DNA from 3 places in the Virgibacillus sp. FSP13 genome. Region 2 is predicted to be linked to each of the others. Evidence: riboswitches for the same ligand, from Rfam matches in the RefSeq annotation. Region 2 holds a riboswitch; each other region holds the start of a gene.
What was found. Region 2 has a riboswitch for S-adenosylmethionine ahead of ACW2QC_RS11180 (aminotransferase class I/II-fold pyridoxal phosphate-dependent enzyme). Riboswitches for the same ligand answer to the same signal wherever they lie in the genome.
Positions count from the first base shown of each region.

Region 1: linked by a shared signal. The riboswitch ahead of ACW2QC_RS11775 (LLM class flavin-dependent oxidoreductase) and the one ahead of ACW2QC_RS11180 (aminotransferase class I/II-fold pyridoxal phosphate-dependent enzyme) in region 2 are both predicted to bind S-adenosylmethionine.
Region 3: linked by a shared signal. The riboswitch ahead of ACW2QC_RS15580 (methionine ABC transporter ATP-binding protein) and the one ahead of ACW2QC_RS11180 (aminotransferase class I/II-fold pyridoxal phosphate-dependent enzyme) in region 2 are both predicted to bind S-adenosylmethionine.

Region 1 covers NZ_JBSVKG010000012.1:42,457-44,723, reverse strand. The annotation lists gene ACW2QC_RS11780 (DUF3219 family protein) at 28-324, opposite strand; SAM riboswitch class I at 536-643, shown strand; gene ACW2QC_RS11775 (LLM class flavin-dependent oxidoreductase) at 767-1,819, shown strand; gene ACW2QC_RS11770 (ATP-grasp domain-containing protein) at 1,831-2,267, shown strand, end outside.
Region 2 covers NZ_JBSVKG010000011.1:14,488-16,754, reverse strand. The annotation lists gene ACW2QC_RS11180 (aminotransferase class I/II-fold pyridoxal phosphate-dependent enzyme) at 1-1,442, opposite strand, end outside; SAM riboswitch class I at 1,555-1,672, opposite strand; gene rarD (EamA family transporter RarD) at 1,775-2,267, opposite strand, start outside.
Region 3 covers NZ_JBSVKG010000021.1:50,682-52,948, reverse strand. The annotation lists gene ACW2QC_RS15585 (methionine ABC transporter permease) at 1-420, opposite strand, end outside; gene ACW2QC_RS15580 (methionine ABC transporter ATP-binding protein) at 410-1,441, opposite strand; SAM riboswitch class I at 1,515-1,618, opposite strand; SAM riboswitch class I at 1,714-1,820, opposite strand; gene ACW2QC_RS15575 (NAD(P)H-quinone oxidoreductase) at 1,923-2,267, opposite strand, start outside.

The DNA of each region.
Region 1 (2,267 bases), on a different contig from region 2:
TCTGTTACGTTGTATTCAGCTAAGCGCTTATTCCTCCATTAATTCCAATTTAAAATCACCAACTGCACCATCTTGATAGAGATTTGTAATTGACGTCGAATAGGAGTAAATAGTTGCGTGAAATTCGAGATTTTTTTCTGGAACTTTCACATGAAAATCATTAGCATATAGCAAGGTTGTAATTTCGTGGTAGTCACTGCTGCTAACTTTAAAATCAAATCCTATTTTAAGTAATTTTTCGGCCTTAGATTTATTCACAACTGTATCTTCGTAAAAATTGTCGACATTAATTGTCCTATTGTTTATGATCACTTTTTGATTCATTATTTTTGCCACCCTTCTTGAACCTAACTAAATTCTAGCAGTTGAATTTAGTTATTTCTATTGTTATTGCTTCAGTGTTCTTTTAACCCTCGTTAACGAATAGGGCGACCAAAAGCGCAACGTCCTTTCGTAGTCCCTCCAATGAGTGAAATTCACTTATTGATTGCTTTAATACATACTTTTCTGGTATGATTACTTTAATTTAATACATTTCTTATTAAGAGTGGTGGAGGGAATGGCCCGATGAAACCCGGCAACCCACTGATAATGATCAGGAAGGTGCTAATTCCAGCAGCGTTTAACGGCTGCAAGATAAGATGGAAGCCATGTACAAAACTTCTTCTTATCGAAGAGGTTTTTTTATTTATGAAAAATGTGATCAAACATATTTCTGGCACTTCATCTTGTCATACAATTTATGGTGAAAAGGGAGAGGTTATTAATGAAATACGGTTTTTGGCTACCTATTTTTGGTGGATGGTTACGAAATGTAGATAATGAACACATGCCACCAACATTTGATTACGCAAAAGAAGTGATTCAGTCAGCAGAAAAATGGGGATATGATACAACATTAATTGCTGAATTGTATCTAAACGATATAAAAGGAATTGAACATGACTCATTGGAAGCTTGGTCAACAGCTGCAGCACTTGCAGCTGTTACAGAAAAAATCGAAATTATGGCGGCAATGCGTCCTGTATTCCATAACCCAGCTGTAACTGCAAAAATGGCCGCTAACATTGATCGTATCTCGGGCGGCCGCTTCACATTTAATGTAGTCTCAGGCTGGTGGGAAGAGGAAGCGCGTCAATACGGTGGGGATTTCACAGCACACGACGAACGATATAACCGTACCGAGGAGTTTTTACAAGTAATGAAAGGGCTCTGGACCGAAGAAACGTTCAGCCATAAAGGAAAATTTTATGAGGTCGCCAATACACATTTGGAACCGAAGCCAGTGCAACGGCCAAATCCTCTTCTTTACGCAGGCGGTGAGAGTGAACGGGGAAAAGAAGTCATTGTCAATAATTGTGATGCCTACGTGATGCATGGAGGAACATTAGAAGAAATTTCTGCAAAAGTTGAGGATATGAAAGCACGCCGAGAAGCAGCAGGAAAATCTACATTTAAATCATTCGGATTGGCTGCATACATCATTTGCCGTGACACGGAAGAAGAGGTAGTAGAAGAATGGAAACGGATCACCGATGTTAAAAATGCGGACGGCTATGCAGGATATCAAGATTTTGTCAGCAAATCACAGCTTGAGCAGCAAGTAAAACTAAATGATTATTCCGTTTCCAACCGGGGATTGCGTCCAAACTTAATCGGAACACCTGAGCAAATTGCTAATCGCATCATCGAATTTGAGGATGCTGGAGTTGACCTTTTACTCTTACAATTCTCTCCACAATTAGAGGAAATGAAGCGCTTTTCGGAAAAAGTAATGCCACTTGTCGAGGAGAAACGTAACTTAAAAATAAACCAATAGGAGGCATTGGAATGTCGGAAAAAATATATGTGCTTCATGAAAATAATGAATGGACCGAGCATTTGACAAAACGATTAACTGAATTGCAGTTACCATATGAAGAATGGCATCTAGATGAAGGAACAGTTGACCTATCGACTGTTCCTCCAGAAGGTGTTTTTTATAGCCGTATGAGTGCGTCTTCCCATACAAGAGAGCACCGCTTTGCAGCCGAATTAACTGAAGCTGTCTTGGCATGGCTCGAGCGCCACAGTCGCACTGTCATCAATGGAAGTCGTGCGTTAAGGCTTGAAGTTAGCAAAGTAAATCAATATATGGCCTTAAATGCTGCTGGGATTCGCACGCCGAAAACGTTGGCTGCCGTTGGAAAAGACCAAATCATTAAGGCTGCTAAGGATTCCGGGCTATCTTCTTTCATAACAAAGCATAATCGTGCGGGGAAAGGACT
Region 2 (2,267 bases):
AATTGTTTTAGTTTAGTAGCATTTTTATTTAGATTGTTCGTTTCATTGCCGATTACCGCAATGACTTTCTTTCTGATATTCCCTGCCTCACGGGCAAAAGGGGAAGAAAGCAGCCATTTTACAGCATCTTCGTTTGTTTCACTGAATAAGGCTTTGTGATCGGTTGCTTTAGCAATTGCCTGATCCAGGTCAACTAAAATATCATGTACCCGCTCAATACCAATGGAGAGACGTACAAGCTCCTCTGTAACACCACTCTGTTGTAAATCTGCTGGGCTTAATTGCTGGTGTGTCGTTGAAGCCGGATGGATAATTAATGATTTGGCATCGCCAACGTTTGCTACATGGGACCAGATTGTAATGCCGTCAATCAATTTTCTTCCTGCCTCACGCCCACCTTTGATACCAAATGTAATAATCGAGCCGAACCCGTTTTGTAAATATTTTTTGGCTAATTGATGTGATGGGTGACTGGCTAGACCAGGGTAATTAACCCATTCAACAGCCGGATGGTCTTGTAAATATGTCGCAACTTCTTCGGCATTTTTATTGTGGCGTTCCACGCGTAAGTGCAATGTTTCAAGCCCTTGTAATAGTAAAAATGCATTCTGTGGGCTTAGGCATGCACCAATATCGCGTAAGAGCTGTACCCGTAATTTTGTTGCAAAGGCTGCGGGACCGATGTCAGCGTAGCGAATACCGTGATAGCTTTCATCTGGTTCGGTAAACCCTGGGAATTTCTCATTATCCCAATTGAACCGCCCGCCATCAACAACGATTCCGCCAATGGTTGTTCCGTGTCCGCCAATCCATTTCGTTGCAGAATGTACAACAATATCAGCACCCCAGGTTATTGGCCGGGTAATATATGGTGTTGCGAATGTGTTGTCAACAATTAAGGGAATATCGTTTTCGTGCGCAATCTCTGCTACGGCCTTAACATCAAGTACGTTAAGGCTTGGATTTGTGATTATTTCTCCAAAAATCGCCTTTGTTTTCGTTGTAATTGCACCGCGGATTTCTTCAAGATCAGTACCATCGACGAATTTTACCGTGATCCCGTAGCGGGGCAATGTTGTTGCAAACAGGTTATAGGTTCCACCGTACAAATTGCTGTCAGCAACAATCTCATCACCTGAACCAGCCAGATTTAAAATTGCCAACGTAATCGCAGACATTCCAGATGATACACCAACAGCGGCTACACCGTCTTCAAGCTGTGCCAAACGCTGTTCAAAGACATCGACAGTAGGATTACCGATTCGTGTGTAAATGTTGCCTGGTTCCTGCAGGGCAAATAAATTTTGGGCATGCTCTGTGTCGCGGAAGACGTATGATGTTGTTTGGTAAATTGGTACTGCACGTGAACCGGTTGTTGGATCTGGTTCCTGCCCCCCATGAAGTAATACGGTTTCTTGATCGTGAAAATGAAAGTTTGCCATAAATAATTCCTCCTTATGAATGTGGTGAAAACGAACGGTCAAATTGGATGGGAGAGGAGGGGATATAAAAAGCCCTCTTCCTAAGAAGAGGGCGTATCGTTTACGGTTCCTCCCCTTATCTTCCAGATCATGATTGACCTGTAGGATGTAGCACCTTTCACAGCTAGCGTACTAGCCTGATGGTTGCCGGGCTTCACAGGGCCTATTCCCTCCACCGCTCTTGATAAGAGATTAAAATATTTGAAAATTTAATTTAACAAGAATTATATACTGATTTCGTATGTTCGTCAACACCTTTTTTTAGAAAAGTTTAAACTCTTGCCGGTACTTACTTAACTAGAAGCCCGCTTTTGTACTTTTTTAACAGGTCGGCGCTGAGCGGAGCCCATGTAAATAATGAGGGCAATCCAAATTAACGAGAATGATAGCAAATGTGCCGTTGAAAATGTTTCATGGTAGAGAAAGACACCAAGGATCAACATGATGGTTGGTGCAATATACTGCAAAAAGCCAACCATGGATAAAGGAATTTGCTTTGCCCCACTTGCAAATAATAAAAGCGGGACAGCTGTTGCAACACCCGCACCAATTAATAAAAGTGATGTACTAGTAAAAATGTTATTAAAAGCAAATGCACCATTCGGTATTGCTAGTAAATAAATAAGTGCAATTGGAGTTACAATTAATGTTTCAATTGCTAAGCCGAACATGGCACTGATATCAACTGTTTTTTTCAGCAATCCATACAGGCCAAAACTTACTGCCAGTAGTAACGATACCCAGGGAAAAACGCCATAGCTGACAGTAAGGTTAATGACACCGATC
Region 3 (2,267 bases), on a different contig from region 2:
TTCTGGAATTAAAAAGCGAATTACTATTTGTCTAGGCGTTGCCCCCATTGCTTGAGCGGCCTCCATGACACCAGGATCAACCTCTAATAGTGAGTTTTCAATCAACCTAGCAATATACGGACCTGAAAATAGTACCATTGGAACAATTGCTGCTGCGGTTCCAATTGATGTTCCTACAACTAGTCGGGTAAATGGAATAACTGCAACCATCAAAATAATGAATGGTATCGATCGAAACACATTTACAATTGCATTTAGGACGTTAAATACTGGAGCATTTTCCCATAAATGTCCTTTACGTGTTACAACGAGCAGGATTCCCAATGGTAAGCCAATGATCGTAGCGAATAATAATGAAAATGCAACCATCGAAACTGTTTCCCATAGGGCCGCGAGAATTTGATCCCAATCAACTAACATCCTCTAATACCTCCTTAACCGTTACTTTTTGTTGGTTAATATGCATAATAACTCTACTCACTTCTTTCGTTTCACCTGCAAACTTCACAATTAAGTTACCAAATGGTGTCCCTTGCAATTCCGTAATACTACCAAACAAAACATTTACCTCTACATCAAATCGTTTAGCTATTTGCGATAACAGCGGATAACCTGCTGATTCCCCAACAAAAACAATTCGATAAATTTGATTGGTAGATTCTTGGGATTCAATTAATTGATGGACTGATTTCGGTATTTCATCGTGCATGACTGTACTTACAAAATTATGGGCAATTTCCGTTTTGGGCTGGGCAAATACATCAAATACAGATCCTGATTCAATCACTTTACCCTGGTTAAGCACTGCCACCTTATCGCATATTTCACGGATAACCCCCATTTCATGAGTAATGATTAGAATGGTAATGTTATATTCCTGATTAACTTTCTTCAAAAGCCTCAAGATTGAATTCGTTGTCTGCGGATCAAGTGCCGATGTTGCCTCGTCACACAATAGAACGGATGGCTGTGTTGCCAAGGCTCGCGCAATACCTACTCGTTGTTTCTGGCCACCTGAAAGCTGATCTGGGTAATTATCAGCCTTATCACTCAGTCCGACAAACTCCAACAGTTCATTAACTCTTTTTTTAATTTCTTCCTTAGGTGTCTTCATTAGTAATAACGGCATTGCCACATTCGTAAAAACCGTTTTTGAATTTAGTAGATTAAAGTGTTGAAAAATCATTCCGATGCTTCGTTTTGCTTCCCTTAGTTCCTTTGGAGAAAGACTGAGTAGATCCTGATTATTTACAACTACTTTTCCAGAAGTCGGTCGTTCAAGTAAATTCACACAACGTATCAATGAACTTTTTCCGGCGCCACTAAATCCAATAACACCATATATTTCGCCTTTTTCGATCTGTAAATCAACATCATCCAGTGCCTCTATCTGTTGTTCGCCACTTTGGTATATCTTCGTTACGTTCTCAAAAGTAATCATTATTCCCCTCCTCTTTAAAATGAAAAAATACCCCTTCTTGAAAAACAAGAAGAGGCATTTACGGGTTTCCCTCTCCTTATCTTTCAAGCCTATTGCTTGCTGGAATTGGCACAGTACTTTTACAAGTCCGCTGCCGAGGTATCATAGGGCCAGCCCCTCCACCTCTCTGGATAAGAAGTCTTGCTATTTAGTTGTTTATTTGCATATGGAAATAAAAAATCCCTCCTTATGATATTCATAAGAAGAGATTTGCATTTTAATTCCGCTCACTCTTCTTATTTTTCAAGCGAATGCTTGTTGGATTTGGCACAGTTCTTTATAAAAAAGTCCGTTGCCGAGGTTTCATAGGGCCAATTCCCTCCACCTCTCTGAATAAGAAGTTACAAAATATTCATTTGATATTGTTTAATACAATACTACCGTTATGAAGCTTTGTCAATGCATTTTTTAAAAATTTCAAAAGGTGGTATTGTAACAATGATTAGTTAACAGAAATGACTATCTTACCAATATTTTTATTTGCTTCCATATATCGATGTGCTTCTTGAATGTCTTTGAATGCAAAGGTATGGTCAACAATTGGCTTCAGCTTTTTCTGATTGAATAGGGGGATTGCCTTTTGAATAAATTCCTCTGTCAAAGCTTTTTTATAGGCATCACTTCTTGGCGTTAATAATGTCCCTTTCAGATGGATTCGCTTTGCAAGAATTGACATTAAATCTACTTTTTCAACCTCTGTTCCACCAAGTACACCAATCAGCACCCAGCGTCCATCGATTGCAATGCTTCGTAAGTTTTTCTCCCAATAGGAAGCACCAATGAAGTC